One region of the Bacillus sp. LLTC93 genome, then DNA from elsewhere that is predicted to be linked to it. Evidence: riboswitches for the same ligand, from Rfam matches in the RefSeq annotation. Region 1 holds a riboswitch; the other holds the start of a gene.
The links. Region 1 has a riboswitch for cyclic di-AMP ahead of C6W18_RS18300 (dicarboxylate/amino acid:cation symporter). Riboswitches for the same ligand answer to the same signal wherever they lie in the genome.
Positions count from the first base shown of each region.

Region 2: linked by a shared signal. The riboswitch ahead of C6W18_RS15245 (APC family permease) and the one ahead of C6W18_RS18300 (dicarboxylate/amino acid:cation symporter) in region 1 are both predicted to bind cyclic di-AMP.

Region 1 covers NZ_PVME01000010.1:3,645-15,659, forward strand. Annotated here, with positions in the region: gene C6W18_RS18255 (Nramp family divalent metal transporter) at 1-343, opposite strand, end outside; gene C6W18_RS18260 (GlsB/YeaQ/YmgE family stress response membrane protein) at 563-823, opposite strand; gene C6W18_RS18265 (EcsC family protein) at 979-1,809, shown strand; gene C6W18_RS18275 (DctP family TRAP transporter solute-binding subunit) at 1,986-3,083, opposite strand; gene C6W18_RS18280 (ATP-binding protein) at 3,151-4,770, shown strand; gene C6W18_RS18285 (response regulator) at 4,767-5,450, shown strand; gene dctP (C4-dicarboxylate transporter DctP) at 5,575-6,843, shown strand; gene C6W18_RS18295 (AI-2E family transporter) at 7,052-8,074, shown strand; cyclic di-AMP (ydaO/yuaA leader) riboswitch at 8,138-8,273, shown strand; gene C6W18_RS18300 (dicarboxylate/amino acid:cation symporter) at 8,349-9,587, shown strand; gene C6W18_RS18305 (ABC transporter ATP-binding protein) at 9,913-10,839, shown strand; gene C6W18_RS18310 (ABC transporter permease) at 10,817-11,584, shown strand; gene C6W18_RS18315 (hypothetical protein) at 11,702-12,015, shown strand, end outside.
Region 2 covers NZ_PVME01000004.1:322,902-334,916, forward strand. Annotated here, with positions in the region: gene C6W18_RS15215 (DNA topoisomerase III) at 71-2,257, shown strand; gene C6W18_RS15220 (glycosyl hydrolase family 8) at 2,455-3,537, shown strand; gene C6W18_RS15225 (GGDEF domain-containing protein) at 3,518-4,369, shown strand; gene C6W18_RS15230 (DUF2334 domain-containing protein) at 4,359-6,074, shown strand; gene C6W18_RS15235 (glycosyltransferase family 2 protein) at 6,112-7,335, shown strand; gene C6W18_RS15240 (cellulose biosynthesis cyclic di-GMP-binding regulatory protein BcsB) at 7,340-9,430, shown strand; cyclic di-AMP (ydaO/yuaA leader) riboswitch at 9,497-9,641, shown strand; gene C6W18_RS15245 (APC family permease) at 9,754-11,580, shown strand; gene C6W18_RS15250 (pyruvate oxidase) at 11,651-12,015, shown strand, end outside.

The sequences.
Region 1 (12,015 bases):
GCTCGCCCTGAATCCATAAGCCGATGGAGACGGGCTTTGGAAACTCTTCACGTGCGATTTCGGGTAAATTTTTACCCGTCGCTATTCCAAGCTTTGCAGACAGAGACTGGATGAGTAAAGCCATCAGATTCGATATGAGAATGACCCATAAGAGAAGATACCCGTATTTTGAGCCAGCGGCAATGTTGGTGGCAAAATTCCCTGGATCAATATAAGCAATGGCTGCGATAAAAGCAGGGCCGAGAAAAGGAAGGAGCCTTCTAAACCCTTTGACCTTTCCTTCAAGTGCACGCTCAGCAGCTGCTGACATGTGTGCCTGTGCCTCGATGTATTTGTTTGTCATATGTCATCACCTAGATTCTACAAAGTTTTGCTTGGGCACAAAAAGTTTCCTCGATGCAATTTTTAATCATCATATGCCCATCTTCATGAAAAGTCAACTATCTGAACTAATAGGTTTGTTTATCATATGTAAGTGAAAAAATTAGATGCGATGTCAATCAACACATAAAAAAACACCGCCTCTTAGGCGGTGCCCCTCTGCTTCCTCTGTTTTCAATTTTTAAGAAACCCTTGATCCAACACTACGGAAGATCAGGCTTAAAATAATAACAAAAATAGCTGCCCCTAGGATCGCTGGAATGATCGCAAAGCCTGCAAGACTAGGACCCCACGTTCCAAGTAATCCATGACCAATCCAAGCGCCTGCAAGCCCTGCAATCATTGAACCGATCCATCCTCCTGGTACACTACCTCCAGCGAGTGCACTGCCGATAAGGCCAATGACAATCGCAACAACTAATGAAATCAGAAATCCTAACATGTTGATCACTCCTCTTTTGATTGTTTATTAAGCAATAACCGTTTTGAAAGAGTTTAAAACCTCTCGGAACCGCTTCGATGTTTGAAACGTAGGATGGACAAGGATTGTGTATAATAACAGACAAATACTTCAACGGCATCTAAGGAGGAAATGGCATGGAGGAAAGAGAGTGGCTAAAAGCACAATTAAAAGAGATTGAAAAATGGGAGAAAGAACAGCAAAAGGTGTGGTTTTGGGAGAAACTCAGCCGTCTGCCATTTCAAATGCTGGACAAGCTGACTCCAGCTTTTATTCAGAAAAAAATCGGTTTGCTACTAGATGAAATGGGGAATTATATTCAATCAGGCGGTGTCTATTTGACATCAGAAAAAGGCATCATTCATCAATTTCAAAAGAAATGTGCCGACGAATCCATTCAGCGCATAGAGGATATTGAAAACGCCCCTATTGAAGTCATGGATGCCATTAGTGAACACATGGGGAAAAACAGAACGAATCTTGCCACGGTGCAAGGTGCGACAACAGGTGTCGGCGGCATGTTTACACTAGCGGCAGATATTCCTGCGGTGCTGGGTCTTTCTTTAAAAACATTACAGGATATTGCTGTCACCTATGGCTATGATCCTAAAAACAAGGAAGAACGGGTGTTTATCATTAAATGTTTGCAGCTAAACTCTGCTGATGTCGTTGGGAAAAAGTCGATACTAAAAGAGCTGAAGAGCTACCATGCATCCGAAGGAAAGCACGAAAACATGATCTCCCAAATTCAAGGATGGCGTGAAGTGGTCTATAATTACCGAGATTCGTTTGGCTGGAAGAAGCTATTTCAGCTTGTCCCAATTGCAGGGATTTTGTTTGGAGCAGTCTCCAATCGCTCGCAGTTAAAAGGAATTGCCGAGACTGGCATGATGCAATATCGTAAGCGCAGAATTTTAACAAGATTAGAAGAGCTCACGCAGCAAGAACAGAGTGAGTCTGGTGCATAAAGAAAGGGCTAAAATGATCATTATTCCCTTTGTCTGCTTTTTTCAGCGTGATAGAAAACGGAAGGACGAGTATCGGCGCGGAGCGAATTTGAGATTCGTGAGCACCGGCACGCAGGACTGACACCGAATGCGAGGGTTTGTCTACACGCTGAAATCCCTTTTCACAAAGGGATTTTTTATTTGGTCTCATCATCTTCTTGAAAAGCATGAATAGGAGAATGTTCATAACGTGCCCGCAGCTCGCGGATCTGTTTGATCAGGGTGTAACCGATTGTTTTTTCGGCTTGATCGTACAAAGGATCAAGGGCTTTCACCCATTTTAGCCTCTCTTCTGGCGTCAATTCATGAATCGCAATCGGAGATTCCCGTTTAATGTCCTCCAGCTGATCTTTATTCATCTGTTCTGCATGTTTTTCATTCCAAGCCGTTGTTTCTTCCATTGCTTCAAGCAAAATTCGCTTCGTTTCAGGTGTCTGGCGATCAAAGAAGGCTTGATCTGTTAAGACAACATACCCTAAATACCCGTGATTACTGATCGTCATATAGTCTTGTATATGATAGAATTTTTTTGAATAAATATTTGAAATTGTATTTTCTTCACCGTCTACTTTTTTTGTTTCTAACAGCTGAAACGTCGAATTAAACGATTCCTGATAGGGCTTTGCACCAAGAAGTTTGAATTGTTTTTCAATCATGTCGCTTTGCATAATACGGAGAGATTGATTGTTTAAATCACCAGGCTGTTTGATTGGTCCTTTATTAGAGGTAATTTGCTTAAAGCCATTTGTCCAGTAGGCCATTCCTTTTAGACCATCTTTTTGCAGCGTGCCGAACAATCTCTGTCCAATCGCACCGTGTAAGCCTTCTTGAACAGCATCATAATTCGAAAAGGCAAAGGGAAGATCAAGTGCCAGCCATTCAGGGGACAGCATGCCGAGCTTAGAGGTAGATGGGGCAATAAATTGAACTTGATTCTCTTTGAGTGCATTAATCTCTTCAATATCAGAATAAAGGCTCCCGTTTGAGAAAATTTGAATGTTGATTTTCCCATCGGATTTCTCATGCACGAGCTCAGCAAATTTCTTTGCAGCAAGTCCTTTTGGTGTATTGTCTGCCACGACATGGCTAAATTTGAACACAAGCTGGTCCTTCAGTCCTGTCTGTTCATCATCGAATATAGACGCTGATTTTGGCATCATATGATAAAAACCAAAGTATAAAGCGGTTACAAAACCGATTATGAGCAATAACGTATAAGCGAGTAAATTCTTCATGCGTTAGATCCCCCTTATGTCAAGCATACTTGACAGAGGAAGAATTCGTAAAGATACAGGTGAAAAAATGATGAGAAATCGATTGAAATTACAACAATTATCTATTAGGTGGAAGCTCACCATCCTCACATATTTCGTTGTCATTTTCGCCCTTTTAATCGGAGGAATTGTCCTTGTCGGGGGAATCCAGCAAACGGAGGAACGCGAGCTTCGAAAAAGACTCATGAATACAGCGAGAACAGTGGCAGAAATGAATGAGGTGAAGCAGGCGTTAGCTGGTCAGACAAAAGAACGTTCTCGATTACAGCATGCGATTGAAGAGATTCGGATTATTCAAGACGCTGACTACATTGTCGTCATGGATATGGATCATGTGAGATTAACGCATCCAGTGAAAACAAGAATTGGCCAGCGCTCAGAGGGGACAGATGAAGAGCCGGCTTTTGCAGAGCATATTTATTTTTCAGAAGCAGAAGGAGAGCTGGGGACAGCCATTAGAGCTTTTTATCCAGTGAAGGATGAAAAGTTTAACCAGACAGGAGTTGTCCTTGTAGGAAGAACGCTACCAAGTATGGCGGATATATTAGGAGAAATGAAGCAGGATATCCTCATGATCCTGCTGCTGACGCTCAGCTTTGGGCTTGTGGGTTCTTTTTTGCTCGCCCGTCATATAAAACAGCAAATGTTTAAGCTGGAGCCGCATGAGATTGTCAGAATGCTAGAGGAACGCACCGCCACCTTCCACTCCATCAATGAAGGGGTCATTGCCATCGACAATCAGCATATGATCACCATTTTTAATGAGAAGGCGAAGCAAATTTTTGGAGTGACTGGTGATGTAGTAGGCCGGAATATTTGGGGTGTGCTGGCCGACACAAGACTTCCTGAGATCATTGATCGCGCAGAACCAGTCTACAATGAAGAGATTCATATGAGCGGAAAGCGGATTATGAGCAGCCGTATTCCGATTGTGATGAAAAAGAAGATCATCGGAGCAGTCGCCATTTTTCAGGACCGGACAGAGGCGGCTAAATTGGCAGAGGAACTAACTGGGGTCAAGAACTTCGTTGACGGCCTTCGGGTGCAGAATCACGAGCATATGAATAAGCTTCATACGATTGCGGGATTGATTCAGCTTGGCAAAGCTGAACAGGCGCTCGACCTTGCGTTTCAAACGACAGAAGAACAGGAACATGTGACGGACTTTCTTCACCGCGTCATTCAGCACGATGCCGTCGCAGGTTTATTGATGAGCAAGATCAGAAGGGGCAAGGAGCTTGGCATAAAAGTCGAAGTGGATGAAAATAGCTGTCTGCGCGATTTTCCAGAGCGGCTAGATCAGCATGATATCACGAAGCTGCTTGGCAATCTCATCGAGAATGCCTTTGCCTCGTATGATTCTATAGAAAGAGAAACAAAACTCATTTCGATTAGTATTGATCAAACGGAGGATGTTCTCGCGATTTTGATTGAAGACAATGGCTCCGGGATAGAAGAGAAAATGATTCCTTATATTTTCGATAAAGGCTTCACATACGGCAAAGAAGGCGGAACAGGCTATGGCCTGTATATTGTAAAAACGATTATCGACAAAGGGATGGGGAACGTAGAAGTCACATCAAGCATCGGCATTGGTACCACCTTCTCAATCGAATTCCCAATGACAATAGAGGAGAGAGACAGATGACTCAGATTAAGGTGCTATTAATTGAAGATGACCCGATGGTGCAAGAAGTGAATAAAGAGTTCATTATGAGTGTTCCAGGCTTTCAAGTGGCGGCTGTAGCAGGAAATGGGGAGCAGGGCATTCAGCTGATCAAAGAGATTCGTCCAGATCTCGTGGTACTTGATGTCTATATGCCGAAGAAAGATGGCGTCAAAACGCTGCAAGACATCAGAAAGCAAAAGATACAGGTGGATGTGATTGTGATTTCTGCAGCGAAGGACAAAGAGACAATTGGCGTCATGCTTCAAAATGGTGCGCGGGATTATATTATTAAACCGTTCAAATTTGAACGAATGAAAGAATCGCTTGAAAGCTATAAAGCATTTAAATCGAAAATTCGCACCGCAGCAGAATTTTCTCAGGAGATGCTGGATGATATCATACGAAAGCCTGCCGTGAAGCAGGAAAATACATGGCTCCCTAAGGGGCTGAATGTGCATACGATGAACGAAATTAAAGCCTATATGCGTTTGCAAGAAGGCGCGCTATCCGCTGAGGAAGTCGCTAATGCGCTTGGCATTGCCCGTGTCACGGCACGCCGGTATTTAGACTTCCTTGTCAAAGAAGGTGAGCTGAAATTAGATATGCAATATGGCGGGATAGGTCGGCCTGTGAACAAATATATCGTACATTCCGACTAAGAGACCAAAAAGACCAAAATGTACGATATGTCCATAAGCTTCACAGCCTTTGATGAAATCGCTATCATTTACCTACAGATAACAGTTAAGCGTTTACATCAAAGGGTGAGGGAGTTGATTTTTTATGAAAAGGCTTTTTAAGAACCTGACATTTCAGGTCATTGCAGCTGTCATTATCGGGATCATTGTCGGAATGGTTTGGCCAAACGTCGGGAAAGAAATGAAGCCGCTTGGTGACACATTTATCAATGCAGTCAAAATGGTGATCGCACCAATTATTTTCTTAACCATCGTTCTTGGTATTGCCAAGATGGGGGATATGAAAAAGGTTGGAAAAGTTGGGGGAAAAGCATTTATTTATTTTGAAGTCGTGACAACGCTTGCTCTGGTCATCGGTCTTTTTGTTGTTAATATCATGAAGCCGGGAGCAGGTCTTGACTATAGTAAGCTTGAAAAAGGGGATGTTTCGCAGTATACCCAAAATGGGGGACAGGGTATCGACTGGATGGAATTTGTGACACACATTGTGCCATCTAACATGGTAGATGCCTTTGCGAAGGGAGATATTTTACAGGTCTTATTCTTCTCTATTTTATTCGGTGTTGCTCTTGCGGCACTCGGCGAGAAGGGGAAAGGAATCATCGAATGGCTTGATAAGCTGTCACTCGTCTTCTTCAAAATCATTGGATATATCATGCGTGCAGCGCCACTCGGTGCATTTGGGGCAATGGCCTATACGATCGGACACTTTGGTTTGGCTTCGATTAAACCGCTGGCGAGTCTGATGCTCTCCGTTTATATGACCATGTTCCTGTTCATCTTCGTTGTGCTGAACATCATTTGTAAAATGTATGGTTTCAGCCTGTTCGGTTATCTACGATTTATCAAGGATGAAATTTTAATTGTCCTTGGCACAAGTTCTTCAGAATCAGTGCTGCCAAGAATGATGGATAAAATGGAACGCTATGGCTGTTCTAAGTCGGTTGTTGGACTTGTCATTCCAACAGGTTATTCTTTTAACTTAGACGGAACTTCAATATACTTATCGATGGCCGTAGTCTTCTTAGCACAAGTTTTTGGTGTGGATCTGTCTATCGGTCAGCAGATCACCATTATCCTTGTTCTCATGCTCACATCAAAGGGAGCGGCAGGGGTCACAGGAAGTGGATTTATCGTGCTGGCATCTACACTTGCTGCACTTCAGGTCATTCCGCTTGAGGGCCTTGCACTGCTGCTTGGGGTTGACCGATTCATGAGTGAAGGAAGAGCCATTACAAACCTGATTGGAAATGGAATCGCAACCATTGTTGTAGCTAAAAGTGAAGGTGAATTTGACGAAGCGAAGAGTAAAACAGCGCTTCAAGAAATGCGGAATATCAAGCAAGCCGTTTAGTATAAAAACAACCAAAAACCGAAACCTTATGTTCTACATGGGGTTCGGTTTTTTTGTGATGAAAAGAAAAAACATAAAAGCTTGATAAAATTAGGGCGAATCGTAAGACCTCTTTGACCTTTTGTTATATAATTTACAGAAAGGTCCGATATAATATATATCAGATCCGATGAAAAATAGACTTTAGTCCTGGCAGGTGTGGAACGTAATGGCGGCATTTTTAAAATTGTTCGAAAAACCCGGTGTTAAACGGTTTTCAGTATTTGTAGTATTAGCCACAGTATTATATCTATTAAGAGGAATGATGAATTTAATTCTCCTGACCTTCATATTCACCTTTTTGATGAATCGGTTAGAAGAGGTCATTAGAGGCTTTTTAAATCACTTCCTAAAAATAGGACAGAAATCGGTCATTACCCTTTTGTATATTCTCCTGGCTGGTGGATTGACGTTTGGCGGCTTCGTTTTTGTGCCAATCATCGCCAAACAGGTAGAGCAGTTATTTCATTTAGGAAAGAAAATTGCAGATCATCCACAAGATTTACCCTTCTTTGACGTCATCACCAACGTATTCGGAGATATCAAAATATCATCTTATTTTGAGAAAGGGTTTAATTTCCTCTATACATACTTAACAGATTTCAGCACGTTCAGTATCCAGGTCATTATGTCCTTAATATTAAGCATGTTCTTCCTGTTCGAAAAGGAACGTCTCATCCAATTCATGAACAAGTTCAAAACGAGTAAAATCTCCGTGTTCTATCATGAAATTGCTTTCTTTGGACGTAAATTCTCCAGAACGTTTGGGAAGGTACTTGAAGCACAGTTTATCATTGCCACCGTTAACTGTGTCTTAACGACAATTGCGCTTGGCATTATGGGCTTTCCGCAGTTGTTTGGATTAGCGGTCATGGTCTTTTTGCTAGGCTTAATTCCTGTAGCGGGTGTGGTCATCTCTCTCATTCCATTGAGCATCATTGCATATACACTTGGAGGCGGAATGTATGTCCTTTATATTGTGCTGGTCATCGTTATCATCCATGCAATTGAAGCCTATTTCTTAAATCCAAAGCTCATGTCAGCTAAAACAGAACTCCCTATTTTCTTCACATTTATTGTGCTGATTTTCTCTGAACACTATATTGGCATTTGGGGACTCATTATCGGTATCCCAATCTTTGTGTTTATTTTAGACATTTTGGAGGTCACAAATAAGGAAGAAAGTAATTAAAAAGTTCATATGAACCTGTTTACAATTTTCTAAAAATAAGGTATAAATGGTATGAAAATATCATATTACCACACGCTTAATCCTTCTAAAGGAATGGGGGACCCATTATTTTGGGGTGAATTTTTCTTTGATGAGAAAAAAGGACATCTCTTCGTCCTAACCCGTCAGCTAACCTCATCAGCGTGAAGAGAGTGAACGGTGGTACATGTATGGACACGCAGGCCCACGAGAAAACTCTCTTGTGGGCCTTTTTGACGAGGAAGGGGAGATTTTATTGAAGCTAGCGACGAAAATTATCATTGCCCTAATTATTGGTGCAATCACAGGACTTCTGCTCAACATTTTTGCTCCAAATGTATTCAAAGTGTTAGATCCCTATCTATTCACACCTCTAGGTCAAATCTTCTTAAACCTGATTAAAATGTTAGTTGTGCCGATTGTATTCTTTTCCATCACACTTGGAGTGGCAGGCCTGGGTGATCCGAAAAAGCTTGGCAGAATCGGAGCAAAAACCATTACTTACTTTCTACTCACTACCACATTTGCCCTTGTCATTGGCATTTCACTGGCCTTACTCATCAAGCCGGGATCATTCGGCAATTTTGATACGAAATCGGCTGATTATACCGCAGAGGAAGCGCCATCAATGGCAGAGACACTTCTCAACATTATTCCAACCAATCCAGTCCAATCTTTAGTCGAAGGTAACATGCTTCAAATTATTGTTTTCTGTATATTTTTGGGTCTTGGTATTGCCATGCTCGGTAAAAAAACGGAAGGCTTGCTGAAGCTGTTTGAACAAGGAAATGAATTAATGATGTATCTTGTCGGTGTTGTGATGAAGTTCGCACCGTACGGGACATTCGGTTTGATCGCAACGGCCATTGGCAGTCAGGGGCTAGATGCTATGAAAGCCATGGGGCTCTATTTCTCGGTCGTTTTCATTGCGCTCGTGCTGCATTTCTTCCTGACCTATGGATCAACTGTCGCCATTTTAGCTAAACGAAATCCGATGGCATTTTTCAAAGGATTTTCTCCAGCGATGGTTGTTGCATTTAGTACATCAAGCAGTAACGCAGTCCTGCCGGTGTCAATGGAAACAGCGCAGAAACGTTTGAAGGTGCCAGAGCCGATTTCAAGTTTTGTTCAGCCTCTTGGTGCAACCATTAATATGGATGGTACGGCGATTATGCAAGGGGTCGCGACCATTTTTATCGCTCAAGTATATGGGGTGGAGCTGACGCTTGTTCAATTGATTACCGTTGTCTTAACAGCCGTTTTGGCCAGTATCGGCACAGCGGGTGTTCCAGGAGTAGGTCTCATCATGCTGGCCATGGTATTGAATTCTGTGGGGCTACCTGTTGAAGGCATTGCGCTCATCCTTGGTATTGACCGCTTATTAGATATGGCAAGAACCGTAGTTAATATTACAGGTGACGCAGCATGTGCGGTGATTGTGACAGAAACTGAGAAAAAACATGAGCAAGACTCATCACCTAACTTATCGATGTAATATGAATGAAGGGCTGACTGGATCAGCCCTCAGCGTGAAGACAAACCCTCGCATTCGGTGTCAGTTCTGCGTGCTGGTGCTCACGAATATCAAATTCGCTCCGCTCCAGTACTCGGCCTTCCTAGACTTCAAGGGTTTTCATATCACGCTGAAAAAAAAGACAAAGAGCTAAAATAAAGATCATTTTAGCCCTTTGTCATCAATCTGAGGGCTGACTGGATCAGCCCTTTTTTTCATGGAGCTTCTTGTTTTGCGTGATATACTTTTAACAGAATGAGCGGTCTAACATGCCGCCATAGGCTTTACATCAGAAGGAGGAACCACTTTGCAGTCTGCTGTTCTAAAAGTAGAGAAAGTCGATAAACAAATTGGCCGACATATGATTTTGCAAGATATTTCTATGGAGATTGGGCAGGGAGAGATTGTCGGTTTACTTGGACCAAATGGGTCTGGAAAAACGACCTTGATTAGGCTGATCGTGGGCTTGATGAAAAAAAACAATGGCCGAATCATGATCAATGGATATTCTCAGGATCATGAATTTCTAAAGGCGATGTCATCTGTTGGTGCCATCATAGAAAATCCTGAGTTTTATTCGTATTTAACAGGCTTTGAAAACCTTGAACTGTATGCGGCGATGTACGATGGAGTTTCCGAGGACCGCATTCATGAAGTGGTGAAAAGAGTTCGTCTGGAGCACGCCATTCATCAGAAGGTCAAGACGTATTCATTGGGGATGAAACAAAGGCTTGGAATTGCACAAGCCATATTGCATCAGCCCAATTTGCTGATTTTAGACGAACCGACAAATGGGCTTGATCCCGCAGGAATGAAGGAATTTCGCGAGCACTTGCAAACGCTCGTACAAGAAGAAGGAACCTCCGTGTTATTTGCCACGCATTTATTGCATGAGGTAGAAGAGTTATGTGACCGTATGATCATCATTCAAAAAGGACAGATCAGAGCGAGTGCAAATCTCCGGGACATGGAAGGCAAAGAGCAGGTGCTGATGAATATTCAGCCAGTAGAAAAGGCCGCTTCATGGCTCGACAGAAATGGATATACATATGAACGAAATGGAGACCAGGTACTGCTTCAACTGAACAAAGAGCGTGTGTCAGAGCTTAACAGACAACTCGTGTTGGCAGGGTTTGATGTACTAGAAATGACGCCTCAAAAACAATCCATTGAAGAGGCCTTTATGAAATGGACGGAAGGCGGGACAGCAGATGCTTCAACTGATCAAAAATGAGCATAAAAAAATCATGAGGCAAAAGATCACATTCATTGCACTCGGATTGATCGTTGTCTTTCAGATGGCGATGGCTTTAACCTTGAAACGAGTCATATCCAGCATTGGTGGACAAGACACGGCCGCGAACTATTTTGCCTATTCCACAAACGTCGTGTTTATTTTACAAGTGCTCGCTGTCGTCATTGGCGCGACACTGATCTCAACAGAGTTTCAAAAAAGGACGATCAAGTTCTTATTCATCCGTCCAAAGACAAGGCTGCATATTTTTCTGTCAAAATATATGACACTTGTGCTAGCGGTCATCTACCTGTTTGTTTTTTATTACGTGCTAGCTTTTCTATTTGGCCTTATTTTCTTTGGTACTGGATTTGATGAAAGTACGGGACGGTTATTTCAGCATACGTTTGCAGTCATCGGATCACAGTGGGTGGAAGTGGTCATGATGGCAAGCTTTGCTTTTATGTGTTCCAGTTTATTTAGGAACAGCCTGATTGCGCTTGTCACCTCATTCTTTGTTTTATATGCGGCAAAATCACTTGTGCCCATCATGTCTCTCTTTGAAAATCAGTGGGGGAAAATCCTGCTTTTTGCCAATACGGACTTTACCCAATACAGCTTTCAAGGACCGCCGCCTTTTGATGGAATGAGTCCTTTGTTTTCTTTATTCATTGTAGGGGCGCATTTTGTTTTCTTTGTTGGAACGGCTTGGTTCCTTTTTTGGAAGCGTGATGTAAATGTGTAAAAATTGTGTCAAATAACAAGAAAAATTCGTGACATCTTTGTGAAAACGAGTCTGTATTTCACGATAACCGACTGATTTTGTCTTATAATAAAGAGGAGTCATGGAGGTGGCACTATCGTGAAAAATTTCATTACGGCTTTACCCATTTTGTTGCTGCTGTCGTTTTCGTTTGTGTCTTTTGCCTTCCAGTTTGATCATCTTGTTTATTTCAGACTAGCGCTAGGGATCTTTTCATTAGCCGGTCTTTTCTTTCTGTATACACTTAAAAGAAACATGAAGTGGTTCATGGTTTATTTATATGCGAGCTGGATCATTCTTGCTGCCGTCACGACATTTGAGGAACCTGTATTTTCTCAATTCTTTTTCGGTGGTTTAACGATGACAATGGGCTATCTCACGTATATGCTCATTTACTTAGGAATGAAGCAGGA
Region 2 (12,015 bases), on a different contig from region 1:
CGTCATTAGAACCGCGTCTCCACGTCTGCTATAATAAAAGGATGGATAGAAGAAAGAGATGTGAAATCTAGTGTCAAAAACAGTTGTATTAGCAGAGAAACCTTCAGTAGGGCGTGACCTTGCGCGTGTACTGAAGTGTCATAAAAAAGGAAATGGTTTTTTAGAAGGAGATCAATACATTGTGACGTGGGCGCTTGGCCATTTGGTCACACTGGCTGATCCAGAAGGCTACGGAAAAGAATTTCAATCCTGGCGTTTAGAGGATTTGCCAATCATTCCAGAGCCGCTCAAGCTTGTGGTGATGAAAAAGACAGGCAAACAGTTCCAAGCAGTAAAGGCTCAGCTTGCAAGAAAAGATGTAAAAGACATTGTCATCGCAACAGATGCTGGACGTGAAGGGGAGCTTGTCGCAAGATGGATTCTTGAAAAAGCGCATGTGAAAAAGCCATTAAAACGACTATGGATCTCATCTGTCACGGACAAAGCCATTCAAGAAGGCTTCAAACGATTAAAAGACGGCAGAGAATATGATAACCTGTATCGCTCAGCGGTCGCACGTGCAGAGGCAGACTGGATTGTAGGGATCAACGCGACAAGAGCACTGACGACCAAGTTCAATGCACAGCTCTCCTGCGGACGGGTGCAAACACCAACCGTTGCCATGATCGCAAAGCGAGAGGAAGACATTCAGCAATTTCAGCCGAAGCCGTTCTTTGGACTGACTGCACAAGTAGATGGACTTACGTTGACCTGGCAGGATGCCAAAACAAAGCAAAACCGTACATTCCAAGAGGATCTGATTAAAGAGCGCTTGGCAGGCTGCAAAGGAAAACCGGCAGTGATTGACGCGCTGAAAAAAGCAGCCAAAAAGGCCTTTGCTCCAGGGTTATATGACCTGACAGAATTGCAGCGTGACGCCCACAAACGCTATGGCTTTTCGGCGAAAGAAACACTGTCTACCCTTCAACGGCTTTATGAGCAGCATAAGCTTGTCACCTACCCGCGTACAGATTCACGTTTTATTTCAGCGGATATCGTTCCCACATTAAAGGATCGGTTAAAAGGAATGAACGTCAGACCGTACGCACAACATGTGAACCGTATTTTACAATCAGGTATTAACGCGCACAAAGGCTTCGTCAACGATGCCAAAGTGTCGGATCACCATGCGATCATTCCAACCGAGGAAGAGCTGTATCCTGGTGTATTAAGTGATAAAGAGCGTAAATTATATGATCTGATTGCCAAACGATTCCTTGCGGTTCTTATGAAACCTTTTGAGTACGAGGAAACAACTGTTATCGCCAAGATAGGCAGTGAAACGTTCACAGCAAAAGGGAAAACCGTGCAATCAGCTGGCTGGAAAGCCGTGTACGATGATTCCTATGAAGACGAGGAATCAACCGAAGCAGATCAGCATCTGCCGCTACTCTCAGAAGGCCAGTCCCTTGAAGTACGACAGCTGAAAGAAACAAAAGGAGAAACGAAGCCTCCTGCCCGTTTTAATGAAGGGACCCTTTTATCTGCAATGGAGAACCCGGCGGCATTTATGCAGAACCAGGAAAAGGACCTAGTGAAAACCCTTGGTGAAACGGGTGGTCTAGGAACAGTGGCAACAAGAGCCGATATCATTGAAAAGCTGTTTAATAGCTTCTTAATTGAGAAAAAGGGCAAAGACATCTTCATCACATCAAAAGGGAAGCAGCTCCTCTCTTTAGTGCCTGAAGACTTGAAGTCCCCTGCTTTAACTGCTGAATGGGAACAAAAGCTTTCAAAAATTTCGAAAGGCCAATTGAAAGCTTCTCAATTTATGAGTGAAATGAAGTCATATGCAAAACAAGCAGTGACTGAAATCAAACAGACGAACCAAACATTTAAGCATGACAACGTCACTGGAACCCATTGTCCTGACTGCGGAAAACTCATGCTGAAAGTGAACGGGAAAAATGGCACAATGCTCGTCTGTCAGGATCGGGAATGTGGACACCGAAAAAACGTGGCGAAGAAAACAAATGCACGCTGCCCGAACTGTCATAAAAAACTCGAGCTGCGCGGAGAAGGCGATGGCAAAATCTTTGCTTGTGTGTGCGGACATAGAGAGAAGCTGTCTGTTTTCGAGAAACGCAAATCACAATCCAATCAAAAACGAGCCAGTAAGCACGATGTGTCTAAATATATGAAGAAACAAAACAAAGTGGAAGAACCGATCAATAACGCACTAGCTGAACAATTAAAGAAACTAAAATTAGATCAATAGTTGTGTAAAAACCCGTGCGAAATCGCATGGGTTTTTTATTAAAATCAAGCATATCGGCAGGTTTTTTTTTCTGAAATTGGGAGTAACTATGCGAAAAGGCTCGTAATTTGGTATAAAATATTTATTTGAATTTAAACAGAAACGCTCTATAATAAATCGTTAGAGCTAACAAAACTGGGAGATGAAAGGGGACGCGAATGGATACATCCATACATCGTACAGCTATCGTTATACTTATTGTGATTCTTCTAGGCGGATGTACCTGGAAACAGCAGCAAGAGCCAGCTCATCCAGAATCAGTACAGCCGGTATTGCCGGGAGAATACTTTATCACTCATCACTTAATGACAGACCAAGGGATGATTCGCACCTCTTTTGCAGAGCAGCATATTTACTTATCTGAATCGCTTGGACTTTGGATGGATTATCTTGTTCAAAAAAAAGATCAACCATCTTTTGACCAACAGGTAGACGTCCTGCACACTCAATTCTTACTAAATCATGATCTTCTCAGCTGGCAAATTGAATCACAACAAAAAAGTAAGGTCAATGCTTTAGTCGATGATTTACGTGTAGTGGCAGCACTTCAAAAGGCAGATCAATTGTGGCAGAAGTCAGCATATCAGACCACAGCGAAAGAAATCGCACAAGCGCTAAAAGACAACAACATGTTCAAGGGCATACTCACCGATTATTATGATGCATCGACAAAGCAAACTTCACACACAATCACACTCTCATATATGGACCCAAAAGCAATCAAAGAATTGGTATCCCTCCAAATATTCACGAAACAAACGATGATCAACCAATTGGCCATTCTAAAAAATGCACCGAGACAAAAAGGGTTCTTTCCTAAATCCTATGACATAGCGAAAAAAGCCTACTCATTTGATCAAGAAATCAACTTGATTGATCAACTTTATACGGCTCTCCATGCCGAACATGCACAGGTTGATACATCTGAGATCATGAAATGGCTAAAAACGAATTTTCAAGAAGAAGGAAAACTGTACGGACGATATGAGCTGAACTCATTGAAGCCAGCTGTGACGTATGAATCGCCTTCGGTATATGCACTGGTGATCTTATATGCTCTCAATCAAGGAGAGCTGGATTTTGCAAAAGATGTCTATCACCGAATGAAAGAATTACAAATCCAAGATCCTCTCAAGCCTTATTACGGAGGATACATGAACGAAAAAGAAACACACTCATTTGATAATTTATTGCCTCTTATTGCAGAAAGGGAGCTTCTAAATGAATCGGTTATTCAGTAATACGTATCGCTTGTATTATTCTCTGCTCCTCACGTTTGCAGGTCTTATTTTGTTTATGGGCTACTTAAACGTACATGATGCGGAGAGCTTCATGATCATCGCGCTGACATTTGTCGTGTTAGGATGCGGCATTTTATTTGGTATTTTACCAGCATTAATTTTCACCTTACTTATTTTGTTCTTTATAGGAAGTGTCATGTTCTTTACAGAGCTTGGACACACGAATCCGCTCTTTACCAATCAAACATTGCAAGATGTGGTGATCTGGGGCGTGGCACTCCTCTTTTTCGCTATTTCAGCAGGGAACATGCATGAGCGTATCAAGACGATGCGTCACACCATTGAACAACAAAAGCAGGCAATCAAACAATTTGTGGCGATTGACTCGACAACAGGGTTTGACAATGCAGAGCGGATGAAGCTGGAATTGTCCGAGGAAATGAAACGGGCAGAACGATACAAACAGCCATTTGTCTTTATCCTTCTTCATATGCACTACGCAGCAGAATTCAAATCGTTATATGGCGAAAAAGAAATGCAGCACCTTTTTCAGCAATTGAGTATCAAGATCCGCGAGAGTGTGAGAGAAACCGATAAGAAATTTCGATTATCCGAAGAACGAATGGGTCTGATGCTCACCCACACACCTGAAGAAAACGTTTCTGTCGTCCTTGATAAGCTAAAGGATAAACTGCAAACGCATGTCTTACTAAACGGTCGTGAGGTGACCCTGACATTTCATGTCTGTCATTTAACAAGCAGCTCGGCTTATCGTACACCAGAGCAATTTTTAGAAGAACTAGAAAACGAGATGATGATGAATGAACTTTAATCCTTTGATGAAATGCTGTTTGTTGATCGCTCTTTTTTTGATGCTCTCGTTCAAACACATATATTCAGCCGAAGCTCATGTTGCGCAGCCGAATACCCTTATTATTTATTCGACAGAATCGGGTGAAGTGACCCCAGCTGTTCATATGCTTGATTTACTCGTCGGTCATTTTACCAAACGAACGACGATTGTATCCGATGAACAAATGGCTAAAAAGAAGCTCAATGAATTTCAGCAAGTCATCTATATCGGTGAAGTAAAGAAAGCATTGCCAAAACAAACCATTCGTGCGATCAACAAATCTAAACGTTTAATGGCCATTGGATGCAATGCGGAACAGTTACGCACATTCTCTAAGCTCACTTTTCATAAACAAGATCACACCAGTCAAATCAAACGTACACATGATCAGACCTATCGTCAGCTTGAGAGAGGTATCACAGCACTATCGGTTCAAGGGGCAAATCTGCAAAGTGAATTTCTATTGAAGAAAAATCAAGCTGCTCTGCCATTTGTGGTTCAAACAATAGAAGGTGCGGCTTATATCGGAATGTTAGATGTAGTGCAACAGAGCAAGCTTCTTGCAGAAGTGCTAGAAACACTCCTGCCGTCTTCTGATCAAGTGACGACAAAATACTTACGGCTAGGGAATATCAGTCCAGCCACTAACGAGAAGAAGTTGCTTGAACTTGGACAATACGTATTCGCCCGGCATATTCCTTTTCTTGTAGCAGTGACCCCTGTATGGATTGATCCGGCAACAGGTGATGAAGTGACACTGAATGACCGTCCTCACCTTGTGAATGTGTTGAAACAATTCCAAAGCAACGGAGCTAGCGTGATTCTTCATGGATTTAGCCGTACGTATCGAACTGAGGAATCTGGTCAGGGCTTTGAGTTTTGGGATGTAAAGTACGATCAGTCTATTACCTCAAATGAATCGAAGAAAGCTGAAAAGAAGCTGAGTAAAAGCCATTTTCCAAATGAAAAAGACTTCGATGCTTATACCAAATCCGCTCAGCACCAAGAAGTCATCTATACAGAAGAAAAACTGACAAAAGGCATTGAGCTTCTAACGCAGCAAGGGCTCTATCCACTTGCATTTGAAGTTCCGCATGATGCCATATCTCAACAAGGCTATCAAGTGATTTCTCGGCATGTTTCAAGTCTATTTGGACAGGTACAGCTTTCGGATCGCACATGGAAAACAAGTGGTGCACCGCCATTTATGGCGACACCAGCCATGCTCCATGGCATGACCTTATATCCTGAACAACCTGTGGATACAGCGTCTGACCAAGAGGGTTCAAACGTTCTGACGGAACAGACGATTCAATCCATGCAACATATTCAATCTGCCACGATTGGACTGTCCTATGATGTGGAATCGGGCATAGATGGTCTACAGGATCTGATGACACAGTTGGAGGCGATCCCTTCTAGTGAATGGCTGGATTTAAAGAAAACAAAACAGACTGTCCAAACCGAACATGTACAGATCAAAACATCAGGTAATGGACAGATTCAAGTCCAGCAATCCAACATAGCAGAAACAAAAACAGTCAAAAGAAGCGGCATGGAAAATATGCTGCGAATTCTCACAGTCGTGGTGCTGCTATTTATTGTGGCATTTGCTTTTTACACATTGTATTTAAGGCTGACAATGAAAAAACGAATTTTTAAGGAGAGAAAATCAGGTGGCTGATGTCTTATTTTATCTTTCATTAATACTGATTTGGATCATGCTCCTATACCATATGTTTCTGATGCAGGGCGGCTTTCAGCACTATCTAACCTACGAAAAAGTGCTGCCTAAATGGACGAAACAAGGGAAAGAGCTGCCGACCGTCAGTATTCTTATTCCTGCTCATAATGAAGAGGTGGTCATTCGGCAAACGTTAAAAGCAATGGTTCAGCTATCCTATCCAAAACATCTTCTTGAAATCATTGTGATTAATGACAATTCCTCTGATCGTACCGGAGACATCGTACAATCATTCAGTGAGCAATATGATCATGTCCATATGATTGAAACGAAGCCGCCATTTGCAGGAAAGGGGAAATCCACTGCACTGAATGAAGGCTTGAAGGCTTCTACAGGAGAAGTTATTTGCGTATACGATGCAGATAACACGCCTGAACAAAAGGCTGTCTATCATTTAGTTCTTGGATTATTGAATGATCCAAAAGCTGGCGCTGTTGTCGGGAAATTCAGGGTCATCAATGCAACTAAAAATCTGCTCACCAAATTCATTAACATTGAGACCATATGCTTCCAATGGATGGCGCAGGGCGGGAGATGGAAATGGTTTGGTATTACGACCATACCAGGCACAAACTTCGCGATCCGCCGGCACATCTTAGAAGAGCTTGGCGGCTGGGATGTTCATGCTTTGGCTGAGGACACCGAATTAACGATCCGTGTTTATAACCTGGGATATGTGATTCGATTTTTCCCTGCTGCGATCACATGGGAACAAGAGCCTGAGACTTGGAAGGTCTGGTGGCGGCAGCGAACGCGCTGGGCTAGAGGCAATCAATATGTTGTACTTAAATTTTTAAGGCAGTTTATGAAGCTAAAACGAAAACGAATGATTTTCGATTTGTTTTATTTTTTCTTTACGTATTTCTTGTTTTTCTTCGGTGTACTGCTCTCAAATGGCATATTTATCGTGAACTTATTTGTTGATCTTCACTTATCTGTAGGGACTGTTGCACTGATTCTATGGGGATTGGCCTTCTTCCTCTTTCTAACAGAAGTGATGATTACATTAAGTATTGAGAAAACAGAGCTGACCAAACAGAACATTCTCATTGTGGCTCTCATGTACTTCACCTATTCTCAAGTATGGATTGCGCTTGTTGTGTACTCCTTATGTGTAGAGGCGAAGAGTCGATTATTGAAACAAGAAGTGAAATGGTACAAAACAGAGCGTTACGATCAACAACAAAAGAAAAGCGGGTGACAAATTGAAATCGGTAAAATGGATGATTTTTATATTGGCTTTATCCCTTGCCATTCAGCCTTTTTTCATGACAGGTCAAGCAATGGCGCAATCAAATAAAGTACAGGTAAAAGATGATTGGGTACGTTCATCAAAAGGAAGTAAAGCAGAAACGCAGCACTTAACAGAAGATGTGGTGACCTTATACGGACAAGAAGACCGTACTGAATTTTCCTATCAAGTTGACAAAGAAAAAGTAGAGTCTAGCACTCTTACATTGAATATAGAGGCTTCTCCATTACTCATTTCGCCATCTTCATTCACTGTCATGATTGATGGAGAGATTGAAAAGACCATCCCCGTATCAGGGAAAAACCAAAAGAAATCGATTCAAATCAAATTAAACAAAGCACAACTGAAAAAAGGATCTCATCGAATTCAGCTCGCATTTTACGGCGTCTTAAAAGAAGGTGTGTGTATCAACCAAGAGACACCTGCCAATTGGCTAAAGGTATATCCTGAAAGTAAGCTGGCATTCAAAGGAACTCAAACGAAAGACCTTACATTAGACAGCTTCCCATCACCTTTCATTCAAACAGGTGATCAGAAAGAGCAAACAAATATTGTGCTTCCAAATACACCAGATGAGGCTGAATTAGAAGCCGCCATCAAGATATACCGTACATTGAAAAACAAAGATCGCCTAGCAGACATCAAACTCATTCAAGAGAAGGACATCCAGCAAATTGCGCATCCAACCATTGCTGTGGGAGCAAAAGGAAGCTGGAATGGACGAATGAAATTGATTGAGCAAGCTGCCGAGATTCAAACAGAAAGCAATCATCTCACCTTAGCGGTTAGAACCCTGATAGCAAAGAAAAAAGAACAGCCTGTCTTATTTGTCACAGCTGACCAGCCAAGAACAATTGCTGAAAAAATCAATGTCCTCACTCAGCCAGAACTGACAGGTCAACTCACTGGCACGAACTTAATGCTTCAAAAGGTCGTAGCTAAAACCACTAAGCCATCTCACCATATTCGTCTAAAAGATTTTGGTGGAGATGATGTCACTGTTGGGACCAAAAAGACGGCGTCTGATCACTACTATTATTCGAAAGCATTGATTGCTAACCAAAAATCAGGCGCAAAGCTCAATCTGTCATTTAAAAAGTCTAATGCAGCAAGCAAAACAGAACGGTTAACTGTGATGATCAATGACGAACCGCACGACGTACCACTAACAAAACTAGGCAGTAAAGATGAAAATGGTTTCTATCATGTGTCGGTTCCAGTAGATGCAAAGGTACTGCAAAAAAATGAATATATTGATTTGCAATTTGTCACAACTGGTTTTAAAAACATGGAATCTTGCAGGCATACGGATGAAGAAGGCTGGATTTTCATTGATAAGAACAGCTCCCTTCAAATTCCAGAAGGAACAACTAGTAATACACCGGATTTAGCCACATGGCCGCGTCCTTTCACTTCAATGACGCAGCAAGAAGAAACAATGATCATCATGCCAGATCAAATCAAACGTGAAACGATCAATCAAATGGCGATGCTAACAGAATCATTTAGTCAGCCAGAAGCTGCTCAATATCATTTGATCAAAGCCTCTAATGTGACAAATGAACAATTGAAAAATCACGCTCTCATTTTCATCGGGGGCATTCAAACGTTCTCTCTTTTAAAAGAAAAAGCAGGCGATCTGATCGTTCCAACGAAAAAGGATCAATACGATGTATCCTCTTTTGGCATGATCAATGAAACAACTGCTCGTATTGTATGGACGCAGCCATCTGTTTGGAATAAAGAACAGACAATGACGGTCTTTTCAGGAATGAATGCAGCTGAAGCTGACGTTTCAAATGAAGTGATTCATTTCCTTCAAACAAATACGGAGACTTCAACAGTTGCGATAGAGAGCAAAAACAAAGACATGTTCTCTAATCATCAAACGGTCAGCAGCGCATCAAGCGACCTAAAAACAGGTGAAAAACAAAGCAGCAGCGAGTCTTGGATCTACTTTGTATGTATAGCTGCACTAATCCTTTTTGTGCTTGCAATGATTATCTATTTCGTACGAAAAAACCGTAAAAAGACTGAGTTTTAAACGCTCAAAAGACCTTGAAAAAATCTCTTTACTTTGGTGTCAAACGGGAGTATGATCTCTTTTATAAAAGACCAATCGCTGAATCATTTCGATGAGCGGGGGAACCAATTGTGGTATAAAACACCACGTGGGGTGAATCCTTTTAAGGTAGGGCAAAGTCTCATGCGCCCGAATCCGTCAGCTAACCTCGTAAGCGTTAAAGAGAGCAAAGACCAACCTGTGATCTAAACTATAGGCACAGGGGCATTCTATTGCCTCTGTGTCTTTTTGGCGATCCATCTTTTGTAACTTAAATCGTTTGACACTAAAGGAGCGGGCAACACATGTACAGTTTGATGAAGCGTATTTTAATTGGTAAACCATTAAAATCACAGGCAGCAGGAGAACAAAAACTATCAAAAATCAAAGCTTTGGCATTATTGTCATCAGACGCATTGTCATCAGTTGCATACGGTACAGAACAGATTTTGATTGTTCTATCAGTCGTCAGTGCGGCGGCGTTCTGGTACTCACTCCCGATTGCAGGTTGTGTATTAATTCTTTTAATGGCGTTAATTCTATCTTACCGGCAGATTATCTATGCTTATCCAGAAGGCGGCGGGGCTTATATCGTCTCTAGCAGGAACTTAGGTGAAAAACCCGGGCTGATCGCTGGAGGATCATTGCTGGTAGATTATATTTTAACAGTAGCAGTGAGCATTTCAGCGGGTACTGATGCCATCACATCAGCTTTTCCAGCACTATATCCATATCACGTCTTGATTTCAATTGTATTGGTCATCGTGATTATGGTGCTCAACCTTCGTGGATTGACGGAATCGGCATCTATTTTGGCTTATCCTGTGTACCTGTTTGTATTCTCACTTCTTATTTTAATTGGAGTCGGCGGCTTTAAACTATTAACAGGGCAAGTGCCGCCAGCACCTGAGCATACAGCGTTTGGCACACATGTATCAGGCATTACATTATTTCTTTTATTAAAAGCATTTTCATCTGGCTGTTCTGCTCTGACTGGAGTTGAAGCCATTTCAAATACGATTCCATCCTTTAAAAAACCAGCAGCACAAAATGCAGCGAGAACATTACTGATGATGGGTGGATTACTGGCCGTTCTATTTGTAGGTGTGACATTGCTTGCATTTGGCTTTGGCATCTCACCAAAGCCAGAAGAAACGGTTGTGTCACAAATTGCATCAGACACATTTGGGCGTACATTTTTCTATTATGTCATACAGGCTGTCACGGCTTTAATTTTGATACTAGCAGCAAATACCGGCTTTTCAGCCTTTCCTTTATTGGCTGTTAACTTAGCTAAGGATAAATATATGCCGCGTATGTTTACTGTAAGAGGAGATCGACTTGGTTACTCCAATGGCATTATCTTTTTAGGCGTAGCCTCCATGCTGCTCATTTGGCTGTTTGATGGGAAAACTGAGCACCTGATTCCGCTATATGCTGTCGGTGTATTTATTCCATTTACCTTGTCTCAGACCGGAATGTGTGTAAAGTGGATTCGTGAAAAACCACAGGGTTGGAAAACGAAAATGCCAATCAATATAGTGGGAGCACTTATTTCTTTCACGGTTCTCATGATTCTCATTTTGACTAAGTTCCATCTTGTATGGCCATTATTTGTTTTCATGCCAATCGTTCTATTGATCTTTCATGCCATCAAAAAGCATTACCTGTCTGTAGGAGAACAACTGCGTTTATTGAATGAAACAGAGCCGGTTGAGATCAAAGGAAACGTGGTCATCGTACCAATAGCAGGAGTAACTCGTGTCGTCGAACAATCTGTTCAATATGCAAAATCCTTATCAGGTCAGGTCATAGCGGTTCACGTCTCCTTTGATAAAGAGAAAGACAAGAGAATTGAAGCAGATTGGGAAAAGCTGAATAGTGATGTGCGTCTTGTGATTTTACATTCGTCTTATCGAAGTCTCATTCACCCTCTTGATAAATTTCTTGAAACAATTGAGGCAAAAGCAAATGCGCATCAATATAAAGTGATGGTGCTCGTGCCTCAATTCATCCCGAAAAAAAGATGGCACACCATCTTGCATAATCAATCTGCTTTTTTATTAAGATTCCGTTTGTTATGGAAGCGGGATATTATTGTCGCCACCCTTCCATATCATTTTAAAAAGTAACAGGCGCAAGTTGAAACGTTTGATCAAAAGGGTGCGGTGGTATGGAGTAAGAAAAAAGGAGTTTTCTCACATGCCGCAAAGAACCGCAGGAAAAGAAGTAACAGCGCTACTGGAAGAGTGGGGCGTGAAACATATTTATGGAATGCCTGGCGACAGTATAAACGAATTGATCGAAGAACTAAGGCATGAATCAAGCCAAATACAATTCATACAAACGAGACATGAAGAAGTGGCAGCACTTTCAGCAGCGGCTGATGCCAAACTAACAGGTAAACTCGGAGTTTGCTTATCAATTGCTGGACCCGGTGCTGTCCACTTATTAAATGGACTATACGATGCAAAAGCAGATGGTGCGCCCGTTTTAGCGATTGCAGGGCAGGTTGCTTCGAGCGAAGTAGGCAGAGACGCATTTCAAGAAATCAAATTAGAGCGGAT